DNA from 4 places in the Cellulosimicrobium sp. So1_17 genome. Region 1 is predicted to be linked to each of the others. Evidence: riboswitches for the same ligand, from Rfam matches in the RefSeq annotation. Region 1 holds a riboswitch; each other region holds the start of a gene.

What was found. Region 1 has a riboswitch for thiamine pyrophosphate ahead of thiO (glycine oxidase ThiO). Riboswitches for the same ligand answer to the same signal wherever they lie in the genome.
Region 2: linked by a shared signal. The riboswitch ahead of ACZCLJ_RS15700 (thiamine ABC transporter substrate-binding protein) and the one ahead of thiO (glycine oxidase ThiO) in region 1 are both predicted to bind thiamine pyrophosphate.
Region 3: linked by a shared signal. The riboswitch ahead of thiD (bifunctional hydroxymethylpyrimidine kinase/phosphomethylpyrimidine kinase) and the one ahead of thiO (glycine oxidase ThiO) in region 1 are both predicted to bind thiamine pyrophosphate.
Region 4: linked by a shared signal. The riboswitch ahead of ACZCLJ_RS03845 (ECF transporter S component) and the one ahead of thiO (glycine oxidase ThiO) in region 1 are both predicted to bind thiamine pyrophosphate.

Annotation. Positions count from the first base shown of each region.
Region 1 is NZ_CM143702.1:1,715,769-1,719,971, reverse strand. Features, by position in the region: gene thiS (sulfur carrier protein ThiS) at 1-225, opposite strand, end outside; gene thiO (glycine oxidase ThiO) at 230-1,576, opposite strand; TPP riboswitch at 1,566-1,668, opposite strand; gene thiE (thiamine phosphate synthase) at 1,713-2,393, shown strand; gene guaA (glutamine-hydrolyzing GMP synthase) at 2,436-4,049, shown strand; gene ACZCLJ_RS07590 (glycosyltransferase family 4 protein) at 4,075-4,203, opposite strand, start outside.
Region 2 is NZ_CM143702.1:3,566,728-3,570,930, reverse strand. Features, by position in the region: gene ACZCLJ_RS15705 (ABC transporter permease) at 1-1,145, opposite strand, end outside; gene ACZCLJ_RS15700 (thiamine ABC transporter substrate-binding protein) at 1,142-2,230, opposite strand; TPP riboswitch at 2,298-2,401, opposite strand; gene ACZCLJ_RS15695 (DUF4235 domain-containing protein) at 2,513-2,779, shown strand; gene ACZCLJ_RS15690 (hypothetical protein) at 2,840-4,203, shown strand, end outside.
Region 3 is NZ_CM143702.1:1,018,673-1,022,875, forward strand. Features, by position in the region: gene ACZCLJ_RS04560 (quinone oxidoreductase family protein) at 1-458, shown strand, start outside; gene ACZCLJ_RS04565 (hypothetical protein) at 455-733, shown strand; gene thiD (bifunctional hydroxymethylpyrimidine kinase/phosphomethylpyrimidine kinase) at 700-1,671, opposite strand; TPP riboswitch at 1,664-1,761, opposite strand; gene ACZCLJ_RS04575 (YceI family protein) at 1,807-2,475, opposite strand; gene ACZCLJ_RS04580 (SDR family oxidoreductase) at 2,664-3,554, opposite strand; gene pheT (phenylalanine--tRNA ligase subunit beta) at 3,551-4,203, opposite strand, start outside.
Region 4 is NZ_CM143702.1:858,442-862,644, forward strand. Features, by position in the region: gene ACZCLJ_RS03835 (DUF1330 domain-containing protein) at 1-194, shown strand, start outside; gene ACZCLJ_RS03840 (Rv2578c family radical SAM protein) at 202-1,860, opposite strand; TPP riboswitch at 2,000-2,121, shown strand; gene ACZCLJ_RS03845 (ECF transporter S component) at 2,228-2,863, shown strand; gene ACZCLJ_RS03850 (ABC transporter ATP-binding protein) at 2,856-4,203, shown strand, end outside.

The sequences.
Region 1 (4,203 bases):
GACGGCGGTGACGATCTCGACGCGGTCGCCAGGCGCGACCACGGTGCTGGACCACGCGCCGCGCGGCACGACGGCGTCGTTGATCGCGACGGCGACGCCCTGCGGCGACCCGTTGGTCACGTACGCCGGGACGAGTGCGGCGACGAGGTCCTCGACGCCTGTGGTCGCGTCGAGCGCGTACTGCTCGCCGTTGACGAGCGCGGTCGGTGCGGTGGTCTGGGGCACGGGGTCATCTCCGGGTCGAAGGGACGGTCATCTGCGGGTCGCGGCAGTCGGTGGTGCCGCCGGCGCCACCGACCGGGTGGTCGGTGAAGCGGTCGGGACGGGCCGCGGCGAGGGCCGTGGCGTCGTCGGCGGCGAGCGGCTCACCCGTGAGGCCCGCGACGACGGCCTCCGCCGTGAGCGGCGCGAGCAGGACGCCGTTGCGGCCGTGGCCCGCGGCGACGTGCAGCCCCGGGACGTGCGTGGCGCCGACGAGCGGCAGGTTGTCCGGCGTGGCGGGTCGTGCGCGGGGCGTGACGTCGACGAGCGCCGCCTCGTCGATCCCCGGCAGCAGCGCGCGAGCGTCCCGCAGCAGGGCGAAGACGCCGCCCGCGGTCGCGCGACGGTCGTCCGGGTTCTCCTCGGTCGTCGCTCCGACCACGACCTCGCGGTGCCCGGCGCACGGGCCGTCGCGGACCGGGTCCCGCGGGACGACGTACACCGGGCGTCCCTGCACGACGCCGCGCACGACGTGCTCGAGCGCGAGCTCCGGCCCTGCGTCGAGCCGCAGCGTCTGGCCCTTCACGGGGCGTGTCGGCACGCGGACCTCGGGGACGTCGGCGAGCAGCGCGCCGGTCTGCCAGCCCGCCGCGAGCACCACGGCACCGGCGCGGTGGAGGTGCCCCGCGTCGTCGTGCACGCCGACCGCGCGACCGGACGGGTCCCGCGCGACTCTCGTCGCGGACCGTGGCACGACGACGGCGCCCGCCCCGGTCCGCGACGCCGTCAGGAGCGCCGCGTGCGTCGCGCGCGGGTCGACGGCGTGGTCGTGCGGTGCCCACGCGGCGCCCGCCACGCGCGGCCCGAGGTGCGGCTCGCGACGTCGCGCGTCGGCGAGCGTGAGCGCGTGCGAGTCGAGGCCGTGCGCGGCGTGCAGGGCGAGCACGCGGCGCACGAGGGCGAGGTCGTCGGAGTCGTACGCGACGGTGAGCGTCCCGGCCGTGCGCAGCCCGACGTCCGCGCCGGTCGCGTGCTCGAGGTCGGCGGCGAACCCGGGCCAGGCGCGCGCTGCCGCCAGGTGGAGCGCGAGGGCCTCGTCCTCGCCGAAGTCGGCCTCCGTGACGGGCGCGAGCATCCCCGCCGCGGCGTGCGTCGCGCCGTCGCCGGGCGAGGGGTCGAGCACCGTGACGGTCAGACCGGCGCGCGCCGCGCGCCACGCCACGGCGAGCCCCACGATCCCGCCGCCCACCACGACGACGTCGCGCGCGCCGTCGGGCACGGGGGCGTCCACGGGCAGGGCCGGGCGCGCGGAGGTGGGTGCGGACGTCGCCGTGGCCGCGGACCGGACCGCGTTCGGGACGGCAGGGGGGTGCATGTGCGCTCCCTTCGCTGGCATGACCCAGATCAGGTTCGACGGTCGGCTCCTACGCCCTCTCAGCCCCGTGCGGGGCTCCCGTGCTCTCGGCCACAGTACCGGCCGCGGCGACGCACCCGCCCCTACACTCCGACGGATGAGCACCGAGACCTCCGTCACGTGGGGCACCGACGCCCGTGCCCGCCTCGCCGCCGCAAGGCTGTACCTGTGCACCGACGCCCGCGAGGAGCGCGGCGACCTCGAGGACCTCCTGCAGGCGGCGCTCGCGGGCGGGGTCGACGTCGTCCAGCTCCGCGACAAGACGCTCGACGTCGCGCGCGAGCTCGAGCTCCAGGAGCTCGTGGCGCGGGTGGCGGGGGAGCACGGCGCGCTGTGGGCGGTCAACGACCGGGCCGACGTCGCCGGGCTGACGGGTGCGCCCGTCGTGCACATGGGCCAGCGCGACCTGCCGGTCGGGGCAGTCCGTTCCCTGCTCGGCCCCGCCCCGGTGATCGGCCGCTCGACCCACTCGACCGAGCAGGCCGCCGCCGCGGAGGCCGACCCCGACGTCGACTACTTCTGCGTCGGCCCGCTGTGGGCTACGCCGACGAAGCCCGGGCGGGCCGCCGTCGGGCTGGACCTGCTGCGCGACGTCGCCGCGTCCGCCCCGACGACGCCGTGGTTCGCGATCGGCGGGATCGACGCCGGGCGTCTCGACGCGGTGCTCGACGCCGGTGCGACGCGGATCGTGGTCGTCCGGGCGATCACGGAGGCTGCGGACCCCGAGACCGCGGCGCGGGCGCTGCGCGAGCGTCTCGAGGAGCGCGCGGGCGTCTGACGCGGTGCCGGACGGGCGCCGCGCGGCGACTATCCTGGACCGGTGACGTCTCCCGCCACCACCCCTGACACCCCCACCACGGCGCAGGTCGCCTCGACCCCGCGCCCCGTGCTCGTCGTCGACTTCGGCGCCCAGTACGCGCAGCTCATCGCGCGCCGCGTGCGCGAGGCCAAGGTGTACTCCGAGATCGTGCCGCACACCTTCACGGTCGAGCAGATGCTCGCGAAGGACCCGGCCGCGATCATCCTGTCCGGGGGGCCCTCGTCGGTCTACGCGGCAGGCGCGCCGTTCGTGGACCCGGCGCTGTTCGAGGCCGGCGTCCCGGTCATGGGCATCTGCTACGGCTTCCAGGCGATGGCCGCGGCGCTCGGCGGCGACGTCGCGCAGACCGGGCAGCGCGAGTACGGCGGCACCGAGGTCGAGGTCTGCTCGGCCGGCGTGCTGCTCGCCGAGACGCCCGAGAACCAGACCACGTGGATGAGCCACGGTGACGCCGTGCACCGCGCGCCCGAGGGCTTCGAGGTCCTCGCGACGTCGTCGGGCTCACCCGTCGCCGCGTTCGAGGACCGCGAGCGGCGCCTGTTCGGCGTCCAGTGGCACCCCGAGGTCAAGCACTCCGCGCACGGCCAGACCGTGCTCGAGCACTTCCTGTACGACGGCGCGGGTCTCGCCCCCGAGTGGACGCCCGGCAACGTCATCGCGGACCAGGTGGCGGCGATCCGCGCGCAGGTCGGCGAGGCGCGCGTGATCTGCGGCCTGTCCGGCGGCGTCGACTCGTCCGTCGCGGCGGCGCTCGTGCAGAGGGCCGTCGGTGACCAGCTCACGTGCGTGTTCGTCGACCACGGCCTGCTGCGCGCGGGCGAGGCCGAGCAGGTCGAGCGCGACTTCGTCGCGTCGACGGGCGTCAACCTCGTCGTCGTCGACGCCAAGCAGCGCTTCCTCACCGCGCTCGCGGGCCACAGCGACCCCGAGACCAAGCGCAAGATCATCGGCCGCGAGTTCATCCGGGTGTTCGAGGACGCTGCGCGCGACGTCGTCGCCGACGCCGGCGCGCACGGCGAAGAGGTCAAGTTCCTCGTCCAGGGCACGCTCTACCCCGACGTCGTCGAGTCCGGCGGCGGCGAGGGCGCGGCGAACATCAAGAGCCACCACAACGTCGGCGGCCTGCCCGACGACCTGCAGTTCTCGCTCGTCGAGCCGCTGCGCACGCTGTTCAAGGACGAGGTCCGCGCCGTGGGGCTCGAGCTCGGCGTGCCCGAGGAGATCGTCTGGCGCCAGCCGTTCCCCGGTCCCGGGCTCGGCATCCGCATCGTCGGCGAGGTCACGGCCGAGCGTCTCGAGACCTTGCGCGCCGCCGACAAGATCGCGCGCGAGGAGCTCACGAGGGCCGGCCTCGACCGCGAGATCTGGCAGTGCCCCGTCGTGCTGCTCGCGGACGTGCGGTCGGTCGGCGTCCAGGGCGACGGCCGCACCTACGGCCACCCGATCGTCCTGCGCCCCGTGTCGTCCGAGGACGCCATGACGGCGGACTGGACGCGTCTGCCCTACGACGTGCTGTCGGTGATCTCCACGCGCATCACGAACGAGGTGAACGAGGTCAACCGGGTCGTGCTCGACGTCACGAGCAAGCCGCCGGGCACCATCGAGTGGGAGTGATCCCGGCGGCGTCCAGCCGTTCGGCCTACGCCCGTGCCGCGATCCTCGCGGCGCGGGCGTAGGCGTTCTCGACGTCGGCGAGGACGCGGGGCCAGCCCGCTGACGACGGCACGTCGCGGTTGTGGGCGACGACCCGGTCGAGCAGGCCGTCCTC
Region 2 (4,203 bases), 1.9 Mb from region 1:
ACCACCGCGAGCAGCGTCGCGAGCGCCGCGGTGCGCAGCGAGTTGCCCGCCGCCTCCCACACGGTGACGGACAGCGCGTTGCGCCCGCCCGTCGTGCCGAGGTTCGCGTAGTTGTCGAGACCCCAGCCGCCGCCCGGCACGCGCAGCGACCGCACGACGAGCGTCGCGAGCGGCAGCCCGACCAGCACCACGACCACGACGGCGGTCAGCGCGGCGGGCAGGAGGTCACCGCCGGGCCGGCCGCTCGCCGGACCGCCCGACCCGCGCTGCCACAGCCGCAGCGGGTGCGCAGCGCTCGACGCGGCGGTGAGCGTCAACGCCCGCTCACGCTTCGCGCGCGTGCGGTTCGCGACCGCGAGCGCCGCCACGACCACGACGAGCTGCACGACCGACAGGACGGCGGCGGTGCGCAGGTCGAGGAACTGCGTCGTCTGGATCCAGATCTCGGTCTCGATCGTCCCGTAGCGGATGCCGCCGAGGACGAGGACGACGCCGAACGCCGTCGCGCAGAAGAGGAAGACGATCGACGCGGCGCTCGCGATCGCCGGGGCGAGCGCGGGCAGGGTCACCGTGCGGAACGCGCGCCACGGCGTCGCGCCGAGCGCGCGCGCCGCCTGCTCCGCGCGCGGGTCGAGGTGCTCCCACAGCCCGCCGACCGTGCGCACGACGACGGAGTAGTTGAAGAACACGAGCGCCACGACGATCGCCGCGAACGTCCCGTCGAGCCGCAGGAACCCGAGCGGCCCACCCTCGACGAGGAGCGTGCGGAACGCGACGCCCACGACGACCGTGGGCAGGACGAACGGCACGGTGACGAGCGCGCGCAGCACGCGCCGCCCGCGGAACCGGCACCGGTACAGCACGTGCGCGCCGGGCACGCCGAGGAGCAGCGAGAACGTCGTCCCGAGCACGGCCTGCCACAGCGTGAGCCGGACGATCCGCCACGTCCGCGGGTCGGAGAACACCTCGGCGAACCCCGACAGGTCGAGCCCGCCCTCCGGCCCGACGAACCCCCGCGCGACGAGCGCCACGACCGGCCACGCGAAGAACACCCCGAGGAACACCAGCGGCACCGCCGCCGCGACCCCCCACAGCAGCCCGCGCCGAGCACGGGACCACCCACGGCCGAGCACCGGCGTGGTCAGTCGACGACCGTCGCCGTCCACGCCTTGATCCACTCGTCGCGGTGCGCGTCGATGTCCTCGGGCGCGACCTCGAACGGCTCGTCGGCGAGCGGGGCGAACTGCTCCCACTCGGCGGGCAGCGCGACGGTGTCGTCGACGGGGTACATGTACATCTGGCCCGGGACGTCGGCCTGGAACGCCTCGCTCACGAGGAAGTCGACGAGCTGCTGGGCGCCCTCGGGGTTCTCGGCCCCGGCGAGGACGCCCGTGTACTCGACCTGGCGGAAGCACGTGTCGAGCAGCGCGCCCGTCGACGACGACGTCCCGTCCTCGGAGACCGTGAACGCGGGCGAGGTCGAGTACGACAGCACGAGCGGGCGGTCGCCCGCGCCCTCGCCGCCGGAGAAGTCGACGGAGTAGGCGTCGGACCAGCCGTCGACGACCTTGACGCCGTTCTCGCGCAGGTCGGCCCAGTACTGCTCCCAGCCGTCCTCGCCGAACGCGCCGACGGTCGCGAGGAGGAACGCGAGCCCGGGCGACGACGTCGCGGGGTTGGTCACGACGAGCAGGTCCCGGTACGCGGGCTCCGCCAGGTCCTCGAGCGTCTCGGGCTCCGGCACCCCGGCCTCGGTGAACCACGCGTGGTCGACGTTGATGCACACGTCGCCGACGTCGACGGGCGTCAGCTCGCCGTCGCCGACGGCGTACGGCTCTGCGGACGCCGGGAGGTCGGCGGGCGTGTACGGGTCGAGCACGCCCTCGTCGATCGCGCGGGTCGCGAACGAGTTGTCGATCCCGAACACGACGTCGCCGAGCGGCGAGCCCTTGGTGAGCACGAGCTGGTTGACGAGCGCGCCACCGTCGCCGGGGGCGACCTGCTCGACGGTCAGCCCGCTCTCCTCCTCGAACGCGGCGAGCACGTCGTCGCTCACCGCGAAGGAGTCGTGCGTGACGAGCGTGACGGTGCCCGACGACGCGCCGTCGCCCCCGGCCGTGTCGTCGCCCCCGCTGCACGCGGCAGCGGCGAGGAGCGTGACCGCGGCGAGGGACGCCGTCGTGACGTGACGGCCGGGCCGCGCTGCCCGACGACGGGTGGTGTGCTGCATGTGTCCTCCCCGGACGTTCAGGAGGGGTCCATCCGCCAGCGTCGGCGCGACGGCCGACGCGGACGGGTGATCGAGATTCCCGACTTCCTCCACCGGTGCTAACCGGATCAGGTTCGAGGGTCTGCGGTGGTCCGCACTCTCAGCTCCCGGGGAGCTCCCCTGTCGTTCCCGGCGAGCGTACACCGCGGTGGCTGCCGCACGGCGTCGACGCAGGCCAGGGACTACGGTGGTGCGCAGCACACCCGGCCCCGCCGGGACCGCCGACCCGATGGAGGAGCACCCGTGGCAGACACCGAGGAGAAGGCCACCCTCGCCGTCAAGGTGGGGACCGTCGCGCTGACGTTCGCGGCCGGCTGGGCGGCGCAGAAGCTCGTCACGCTCGTGTGGGCGAAGGTCACGGGGCACGACGCGCCGAAGGACCTCGACGACGAGGAGGTCGGCATCGTCTCCGCCGTGACGTTCGCGGCCGTCGCCGCGGGTGTCGGCGTCCTCGCCCGCCGGTTCGCCGGCAAGGAGGCCAAGCGCGTCGTCACGCGCTTCCTGTCGTAGTCCTCGGCTCGTCGTGAGCCAGGTCGGGCCCCGGCGCGCAGCCCCGGTACCCTGGCGCGCGTGACGGACCCCGTCCCGATGACCTCGACGCCCGCGCCCGACGCCGGCGCCGCGCCGTCCGTGCTGCGCGCGGGCTCGCGCGTCCTCGTCGACGCCGGACGCCTCCTCGTGCGCCACTGGCCCGCGCTCGTCGCGGTGGCGGTGCTCGCCCAGGTGGCCCACGAGCTCGCGCTGCAGGCGGCGCTCACGGTCGCGCCGTCGTCGGGTGAGCTCGGGCTGCTCGTGCTGTGTTTCTCGCCGCTCGCGACGGTCGTCGGGATCGTCGTCATGCTGCACGTCCTGCGCCGCGAGCCGCGGGACGACCGCGACCGGATCGAGGTGCGCGCTCTCCTCGGGTCGATCGCGTCGGTGCTCGTCCCGTACCTCGTCATCTACGAGTTCTACGGCGGTCTGTCGTCCGACTGGCAGGCGTACGTCGACTCCGCCGCGCTCGACCACGCGTTCGCCGCCGGTGCGGGGATCGAGACCGCCGACCCGATCCCCGAGGGCTTCGGGCTCACCGTCGTGCTCCTCGTGGCCGGCGCGCTGCTCGCCCGTACCCTCCTCGAGCGCCTCGCGAAGCGCCTGGAGCGGGGCGTCGTCGAGGCGGGCGGGGAGGCCCGACGCAGCGCCCGCACGGCCGCCGTGCGCATCGTCGCCGGGTACTGCGAGGTCGTCTGGATCGTCGTCGGCGCCTTCACCGTGACGGCGGTCGTCGGGAGCGTCCGCGAGTGGTGGACGTCGCGCGTCGTCGTCGTCGAGGTGACGACGTGGTGGGACGGCGTCGTCGCACGCGTGGACCTCCTGGAGCCGCTGGTCGCGGCCGTCGGTCCGACGACGTCGCTCCTGCTCGCGGGGATCGTCACCGGGCTCGTGGTGCCGCTCGCGTGGCTCACGCTCGGCACGATCGTCTACGGGGTCGAGGCGGTCGACGTCGTCGACCCCGCGCGGACGCGCGCGGCGCAGGACGGCACCGACGGACGCGCGACGCGTGTCGTCGACCGGGTCAACCGCACGCTCGGCGAGAAGCGTGCCCAGGCGGCCTGGGGCTTCATGCTCGACCCGGGTCGGCGGTTCGGCGGCCTCGTCGGCGCCCTCGGCATGCTGTGGCGCAGCCGCTGGAGCGCGGTCCTGCTGTTCTGCGTCGCGTTCGCGCTGCTCACGCTCGCCGAGCAGACCGTCTTCACGGCGGCCCAGGCGGTGCTCGGCCAGCCCGGCATCGTCGCGTGGCGCGCGGTGATCGGCCCGCTCGAGACCGTCGCGACGGTCGTCGTGCAGGTGCTCACGACCGTTCTGCTCGCCGCCGCGGCCGACGCGCTGCTCGCCAACCTGGGACTGCCGTCGGCGCTGCGCACGCGACGCGCGGCGCGGCTCTCGCGCGAGCG
Region 3 (4,203 bases), 700 kb from region 1:
TCGAGTACACGGCGCTGGGTGACCTGTCGCACGACCTCCCGGAGATCGTGCGCGGGCTCACCGGCGGCGACGGCGTCGCCGCCGTGTACGACTCGGTCGGCAAGGACACGTTCGACGCGTCGCTCGCGTCGCTGCACCGCCGGGGGACGCTCGTGCTGTTCGGCGGCTCGTCCGGTCAGGTGCCGCCGTTCGACCCGCAGCGCCTCAACGCGGCCGGGTCGGTCTTCCTCACGCGCCCCAAGCTCGGCGACCACACGGCGACGCGGACCGAGCTCGTCGAGCGGGCGACCGAGGTGCTCGGCTCCGTCGCGGGCGGCACCCTCCACGCGCGCGTCGGTGCCACCTTCCCGCTGGCCGAGGCCGCCGAGGCGCACCGTGCGCTCGAGGGGCGTGCCACCACCGGCAAGGTGCTGCTCGTGCCCGACGCCGCGGCGTCGGGCTCCGGACGCGAGGCATGAGCTGGGACTGGGTCCCGGCCCGACCCGGGGAGGAGGACGGGTCCGACGGCGGCCCCTCTCCCGCGCTCCGGCGGACCGCGACGGTGCTCGCCGTCCTGCTCACGGGCGTCCTCGTCGTCTACTACCTGACGATCGGCGTCCGGCAGGGCGAGGACCGATGCGTCGCCGAGCGGCCGGACGGGGTCGCCGCGAGCCAGGTCGACTCGCGGTGGCGGTGGTGGCCGCCCGGCACGGAGTGCGTCTACCCCACCGGGACCGAGGTCGCACGCGCCTGAGACCCGGCGCCGCCCGCATCGTGCTCGTCGACGGGCTCGACGACCGGCTCCTCGACCGGCGACGTCACGTGCAGGTGGTCGACCGGCCCGCGGCCGGTCCCGACCTGCAGCGCCGCCCCCGCGCGCAGCGCGCCGGTGAGCCACTCCTTGGCGTCGCGCGCCGCCTCCGGCCAGCCCGCGCGCTGCGGGCGCAGCGCCGCGAGGGCCGCCGAGAGCGAGCACCCGGTGCCGTGCGTGTGCGGCGTGTCCACGCGCCCCGCGTCGAACGTCGTCACGCGACCCGCGCCGCCTTCGGTCGAGCCGGGCTCCACGAGAGCGTCGGGTGACGTCGCGCCGGTGAGGTGGCCGCCCTTCAGCAGGACCGCCGTCCCGCTCGCCGCGGCGAACGCGCGCGCCTGGACGAGCGCCTCGTCCCACGTCGCCGCGACGGGCGTCCCGGCGAGGACGGCGAGCTCGGGCAGGTTCGGGGTCACGACGTCGGCGCGCGTCGCGAGGTCACGCACGCCCTGCTCGGCGCCGGCGTCGAGGAGCCGGTGGCCGGAGGTCGCGACCATGACGGGGTCGAGCACGACGTACGGCGCGACGCCTCCGCGGTCACGGCGCGACGCACCGAGGACGTCGAGCCACGCACCGATCTCGCGCGCGTTCGCGGCGTCCGCCACCATCCCGATCTTCACCGCGTCGATCTCGACGTCGTCGGAGACCGCGTCGAGCTGCTCGCGCAGGAACGCCGCCCCGGGGACGTGCACGGAACGGACGCCGTGCGTGTTCTGCGCGACGAGCGCGGTCGTGACGGCCATCCCGTACGCGCCGTGCGCGCAGAAGGCCTTGAGGTCCGCCTGGATGCCGGCACCGCCGGTCGGGTCCGTCCCGGCGACCGACAGGACGCGCGGACGCGAGGGTCGCGGTGCAGGAGAGGTCGTGGGGGCGAGCGTCATCGCCGGACATCCCTTCGCTAGTACGAGCTAGATCAGGTTCGACGGGTGTGATCTCAGCCCCGGTGTCCCGGGGCACCCCGTGTCGGTCCGCTCATGCTAGCGGTGCGGTGCGCCGTCGCGGCGCGCCGCCCGTCCTCACTCCTGGTGGATCGCCTCTCCGGCGATCTCGAGCGAGACCTTCTTGCCGACGAGGAGGCCGCCGGTCTCGAGCAGCACGTTCCACACGAGCCCGTAGTCCTCGCGGTCGAACTCCCCCGTGGCGTGGAAGCCGAAGATGTCGCGGCCGTAGGGGTCACGGCGAGCGCCGCCGTAGCGCATCCTCAGGTCGATCGGGTGGGTGACGTCGCGGATGGTCAGCAGTCCGCTCACGACGAAGTGTCCGGCCTCGGCGGGCGCTGTGCGCTCCGCGGCCACGGTCGCGCGCTCCGGCGAGCGGTTGCGCAGCCGCGCCCAGGCGAGGATCGCGTCGTCCTGGCTCCCCTGCCACCGGACGCCGGTGCTGCGGAACTCGAGCGTCGGATACGTCTCGACGTCGAGGAAGTCGGCGCTGTGGAGGTGGACGTCCCGGTCGGCGTGGTGCGTGGTGAGGCTCGCCGACTCGATCGTCGCCGTCACCGTGGAGGCCAGCGGGTCCTGTCCCACGAGGATCGTCGCGCTCGCCCGCGTGAACTCGCCCCGCACCGGCGAGACCATCATGTGCTGCCCCGCGAAACCCACCCGCTTGTGCGCCTCGTCGAGCACGTACGTGCCCGCGTCGGGAACGGTCATGCCGTTCCACTGGCGGACCGGTCGTGTCGTGGTCATCCGTCGCCCTCCGGGGTGCTGTGGTCGAACCGCGACCGCGCCGTCCGCTCGGTCCTGGTCAGGTGTCCAGGAGAGCATCGCCGATTGTTAGGTGAACATTCAACTAATCGGCGGGTGACCTTGCGTACAAATGCCGCGAGGCGCGCCCTTCCCGAGCGGGGAAGGACGCGCCTCGTGACGCAGGCCGGTCAGCGGCGGGGCAGCTCGCCGGGCATCGGGTCGTCGTCGCCCCAGCGCGTCACCCGCAGCCGGCGACCGTCCGGGCCGGGCACCGCACGCCCGCCGCGGGCGGCGTCGTCGAGCGCGGCCCGCAGCGAGTCCGGCGAGTCGTGCGTGACACGGACGAAGGAACCCGAGAACGCGTCGAGGCCGCCCCCGGCGATCGCGACGACCATCTCGACCGTGCGCTGGACCGGCGTCCACTCCGTGCGCCCCCGGTGCATGACCATCGAACCCGTCATGTCGGTCTGCACCACACCGGGCGCGACCTCGAACGTGCGGAGCCCTCGGTCGTAGCCCGAGCGGTGCAGGTTCGCGCCGAGGCGCAGGAGCGCCGTCTTGCTCGCGTTGTACGCGCTCGCGCCGACCATGTCGTGCGACCCCGCGCCGCTGTTGAGGTCGACGACGCGGCCCCCGCCCCGAGCGAGCATGCCCGGGACGACGGCGCGCGCGAGCAGGAACGGCCCGCGGACGTTGGTCTCGAGGATCGCCCACCACTCGTCGGGGTCCGCCTCCCACAGCGGCACCTCGGCGTCGACGCGTCCGGCGTTGTTGACCAGCAGGTCGATGCCGCCGATCTCCCCCTCCGCCGCGGCGACGGCCGCGGACACCGCCTCGACGTCGGTGACGTCGGCCGTCACGACGACGGCGTGCCCGGCGCCCCCGGCCGTGATCTCGTCGGCCACGTCGCGGAGCCGCGCGGCGTCCCGAGCGAGCAGCGCGACGTCGAGCCCCGCAGCGGCGAGACCGACGGCGATCGCGCGGCCGATGCCGCGCGACGCCCCGGTGACCAGCGCCGTCCGTGCAGGCGCGACGGGCTCACCCGCCACGCCCGCGTCCACGGGGGTGCCGGTGCTCATGCCCGGAGCTCCGCCCCGACGCGCTCGCGCGCCGCCTCGACGGCTCCCGCCCGCACGCGCGCGACGTCGTCGGCCGTGAGCGTCCGGTCGGCGGCCCGCAGACGGAGCGAGAACGCGAGCGACTTGCGGCCCGCGCCGACCTGCTCCCCGGTGAAGACGTCGAAGAGGGTCAGGTCCTCGAGGAGCTCGCCCGCACCGTCGGCCACCGCGGAGCGCAGCGCCTCGGCCGTGACGTCGGCGGCGACGACGAACGCGAGGTCCTCCTTCGCGGCAGGGAACGTGGAGACGGGCGCCGCGACGAGCGGTTCAGCGCTCGACCCGGCGAGCAGCGCCGAGAGGTCCACCTCGAACGCGACCGACCGCGCGGGCAGCCCGAGGTTCTCGAGCACCTTCGGGTGCAGCTCGCCCGCGTGCCCGACGAGGGTCCCGTCGGCGAGCTCGATCCGCGCGCAGCGGCCCGGGTGCCAGGGCGCGCGGGCCGTGTCGGCGCTCACCACGACCTCGGCACCGACGTGCTCCGCGACGAGCCGGGTGGCGTCGAGCGCGTCGGTCCAGTCGGCGGCCCGCCCTTCGCCCCACCACCCGGCGCGCTCGCGCCGGCCGACGAGCACGCCCGCCACGTGGCGCGGCTGGTCCGGCACGGCGGCCG
Region 4 (4,203 bases), 860 kb from region 1:
AGCGCGTGCGCGCGCTGCCCGGCCAGGACCCGACCGCGCCCTGCGAGGTGCAGGTCATCGAGATGCCCGACGACGCGGCGCTCGCCGAGTACATGGCGGACCCGGCGCGTGTCGCGCTGGCCGAGGTGCGCGACCGCGTCGTGGCCCGCACGGAGATCGTGCGTGTCGCTCCGGTGCCGGCGAGCACCGCCTGAGCGAGCCTCAGAACAGCACCTGCTCCACGCCGCCGCCCGCGAGGTCGAGCGCGCCGCCGTCGACCGGCATGCCCGCGAGCGCTCCGGCGGTCGGCGCCGCGGTGGTGTCGCGGGCGAGGCTGCCACGGGGGTACGCGCCGTCGACGGGCGGCTCGGCCGCTCCGAGGCCGCCGAGCTCACCGCGTCGGTAGCGACCCTCGACGCCCGACGGGCCGCGGTGGCCCGAGACGGCGAAGCCCCGGGTCTCGAGCATCGGGCGCACGCGGTCCCACAGCCAGGACCGGTAGGCCTTCGACGCGTACGTGCCGCGCTCGTAGACCCGCTCGTACCCCGGGACGAGGCGCGGATGCTCGCGCGCGAGCCACGCCATGAACCACTCGCGCGCCCCGGGCTTGAGGTGCAGCGGCAGCACGGTCACGCCGGTGGCGCCCGCGTCCTTGACCGCGTCGAGGAGGTCGGTGAGCGCGCGCGTGGAGTCGGTCAGCCAGGGCAGCACGGGTGCGACCATGACGCCGCACGGCAGGCCCGCGTCGCGGACCGCGCGGATCAGGTCCAGGCGCGCGCGAGGACTGGGTGTGCCGGGCTCGACCGACGCCTGCAGACCGGGGTCGAGGAGCGCGAGCGACACCCCGATCCCGACCTCGACGCGCGACGCCGCGTCGACGAGCAGCGGCAGGTCGCGGCGCAGCAGCGTCCCCTTGGTGAGGATGGACAGCGGCGTGCCGGAGTCCGCGAGCGCCCTGATGATGCCGGGCATGAGCCGGTAGCGACCCTCGGCGCGCTGGTAGGGATCGGTGTTCGTGCCGAGCGCCACGGGTTCGTGCACCCAGGACCGCTTCGCGAGCTCGGCGCGCAGCACGTCGTCGACGTTGACCTTCACGACGACCTCGCGGTCGAAGTCCTCGCCCGCGTCGAGGTCGAGGTACTGGTGCGTCGGACGCGCGAAGCAGTTGTGGCTCACGACCCCGTCGGCGACGAAGTCGCGTGTCCCGGTCGTGATGTCGACCAGCTCGACCTCGTCGCCTGCGCCGCCGAGGGCCTCGAGCGCCTCGACCCGCAGACCCTCGCCGCCGGTGACGTCGCGACCGAGGACCGGCGCGGAGCCGTCCGGCGCGGCCGCGAGGTCGCGCAGCGCGTGACGTCCCGGCCCGACGAGCACGTCGCCCAGCGCGAGGTGGGCGCGACGCCCGTCGCCCCCCACGACGTGTCGCCACCCCCGTTCGGTGAGGAACCGGTGGTCGCCGCTGGCGACCAGACGCGTCCCGTCGGCCAGCGTCACGCGATAGGCACGCTTGCGCATGGTCCAGCGGTCGAGCACGCGCGTGCGGACGTACCGGCGGTAGGCGCCGTGCGCCTCGGTACCGACGATCTCGTCGCCCACCCGCAGCTCGCCGACGGGCCGGTGCGTGCCGTCGGCCAGGAGCACCGGGGTCTGCGGGCTCAGGCAGTACGAGCAGGCGTGGCTGCAGCCGCGGTACGGGTTGACCGTCCAGCGGAACGGCATGCGCGACATCGCGGGCACCTTGGACAGCGCGCTCTTGGCGGTGACCTCGTGGAACGTGATCCCGGCGAACTCGGGCGTGCGGACGCTGCGCACGAGACCGGCGCGCTCCAGCCCCGGGAGCGCCCCGTCGTCGACGCCGATCGCCTGTCCGTCCCACCTCACGCCATGATTCGAACAGGTGTTCGACGCCGGTGTCAAGGTGGCGTGCTGACGAGGCGGGCGGCCGGCGAGGCGGAGGCCGACGCGCCCGCTCCCCGAGACGGGGGATTGTCCCGAGCCGCGTCTGCCCCTAGGGTCGGCACGAACGCCCCCGGGGAGCGCACGAGCGCTGAGAGTGCCGGCCGGACATCCGTGTCCCACCGGCAGACCCGTGGAACCTGATCTGGTTCGTACCAGCGAAGGGAGCAGGGCCGACGTCACCGTCCCCTGCGCCTGCACGCGCCCGCGCGACCGCGCACCCGGGGCACGTGCGCGCGCGGGTGCGGGACGCGCCGTCGTGCACCCGTCGCGGCCCGACGAAGGGACCCGCATGACCGAGCCCACCGCCCGACCCGTCGCACGACCCGTCACACCCCGGCCAGGAGCGTCCCGGCGACCTCGCGGCCTGACGCTCCACGAGACCGTTCTCGTCGCGGTCCTGGGCGTCGTGTTCGGCTTCGTGTACTGGGCGCTCGTCCAGCTCTGGGCGCCGCTCCAGCTCGCGATGGGACCGCTCGCCGACCTCGCCGCGAACGTGCTCGCCGGCGCCTGGATCGTCGTCGGACCGCTCGCGACGTACATCGTGCGCAAGCCGGGCGTCGGGATCCTCACGGAGACGCTCGCCGCGCTCGTCGAGGTCGTGTTCCTCGCCTCGCCCGCCGGACCGCTCCTGCTGCTCGTCGGGCTCGTGCAGGGGGTGGGAGCCGAGCTGCCCTTCGCCCTCACGCGCTACCGCCGCTACGGATGGTGGGTCTTCGTCGCCTCCGGCGTGAGCGCGGCCCTCGTCACGTACGCGTTCAACGCGGTCCGGTTCGGCTGGCTCGGCCAGGACTACGCGATGCTCCGGCTCGGCGTCCAGGTCGTGTCGTGCGTGCTGCTGTGCGGGATCGCGGCACGCCTGCTCGGCGACGCGCTCGCGCGCACCGGCGCCCTCGACGCGTTCGCCATCGGGGCGCGCCGTGGCTGAGGTCGCGCCCGCCCCCGCCGCGCCCGGGACCGCGGCCGTGCGGACGCGGCGCCTGTCCGTCAGCGTCGGCCACGACGCCGTCCCCGTGCTCGACGCGGTGAGCCTCGAGGTCGCGGAGGGGACCGGGCTGCTCGTCGTCGGACCGTCCGGGTGCGGCAAGTCGACGCTCCTGCGCGTTCTCACCGGGGTCGTCCCGCACACGCTGCCCGGGCACGTGACCGGCGACGTGCAGGTCGCCGGCCACGACCCCCGGGAGATCCCTGTGGCACGCCTCGCCGCGGAGATCGGCCTGGTGCAGCAGAGCCCCGGCGACCAGCTGTGCCTCGGCGGCGTCGAGGACGAGCTGCGCTTCGCGCTCGAGAACCGCGCCGCCGACCCGGCCACGGTCGACGACCGGACCGCGCACGCCCTCGCCACGGCGGGGGCGACGCACCTGCGCGCGCGGTCGACGCACGCGCTCTCCGGCGGCGAGGCGCAGCGCGTCGCGCTCGCCGCCGCGCTCGTCACCGACCCCGCGCTGCTCGTCCTCGACGAACCCACCGCGCTCCTCGACCCGCAGGGCGCGCGCGAGGTGGGTGCCCTCGTCGCCCGGCTCGCCGACGGCCCGGGGCGGCGGGCGCTCGTCGTGGTCGAGCACCGCCTCGACGAGCTCGGCGACCTGCCCGACGCCACGCTCGTGCTCGACGACGGCGGGCGCGTCGTCGCGCACGGCTCCACCCGCGCCGTCCTGCGCGAGCACGCGCAGCGGCTCCTCGAGCTCGGCTGCTGGCTCCCTCTCGACGTCCTGCTCGAGGCCGCAGGGGCCCCCGGGCCTCTCGGCTCCGACCGCACCGACGCGTGGCTCGTCGACCTCGCCTCCTCCTCGCGCACCGGCCCGTCCGCCGACCGTCCGGCGCGGGCCGGGCGGGCCCTGCCTGCCACGGCAGGCACGCCGGCACCCCCCGTGGCGCTCCGTGCGCGCGCGTTCACGGTGACACGGTCCGGCGCACCGGTCGTGCGCGACGTCGACCTCGACCTGTGTGTCGGCGAGGTGCTCGCCGTCGTCGGACCCAACGGGAGCGGGAAGTCCACGCTGCTGCGCGGGCTCGCCGGGCTGGAACCGAGGTCGGGCACGCTCACCGTGGCGGGGCCGGCGCCCGTCGCGATGGTCTTCCAGGACCCCGAGCACCAGCTCCTCGCACGGACCGTGCGCGACGAGGTCGCGTGGTCGCCGCGCCTCGCGGGCGTCGCGGACCTCGACGAGCGCGTCGCGCGGACGCTCGCGGCGTACGGGCTCACCCACCTCGCCGACGCGAACCCGTTCCGCCTGTCGGGCGGCGAGCAGCGGCGGTTGTCCCTCG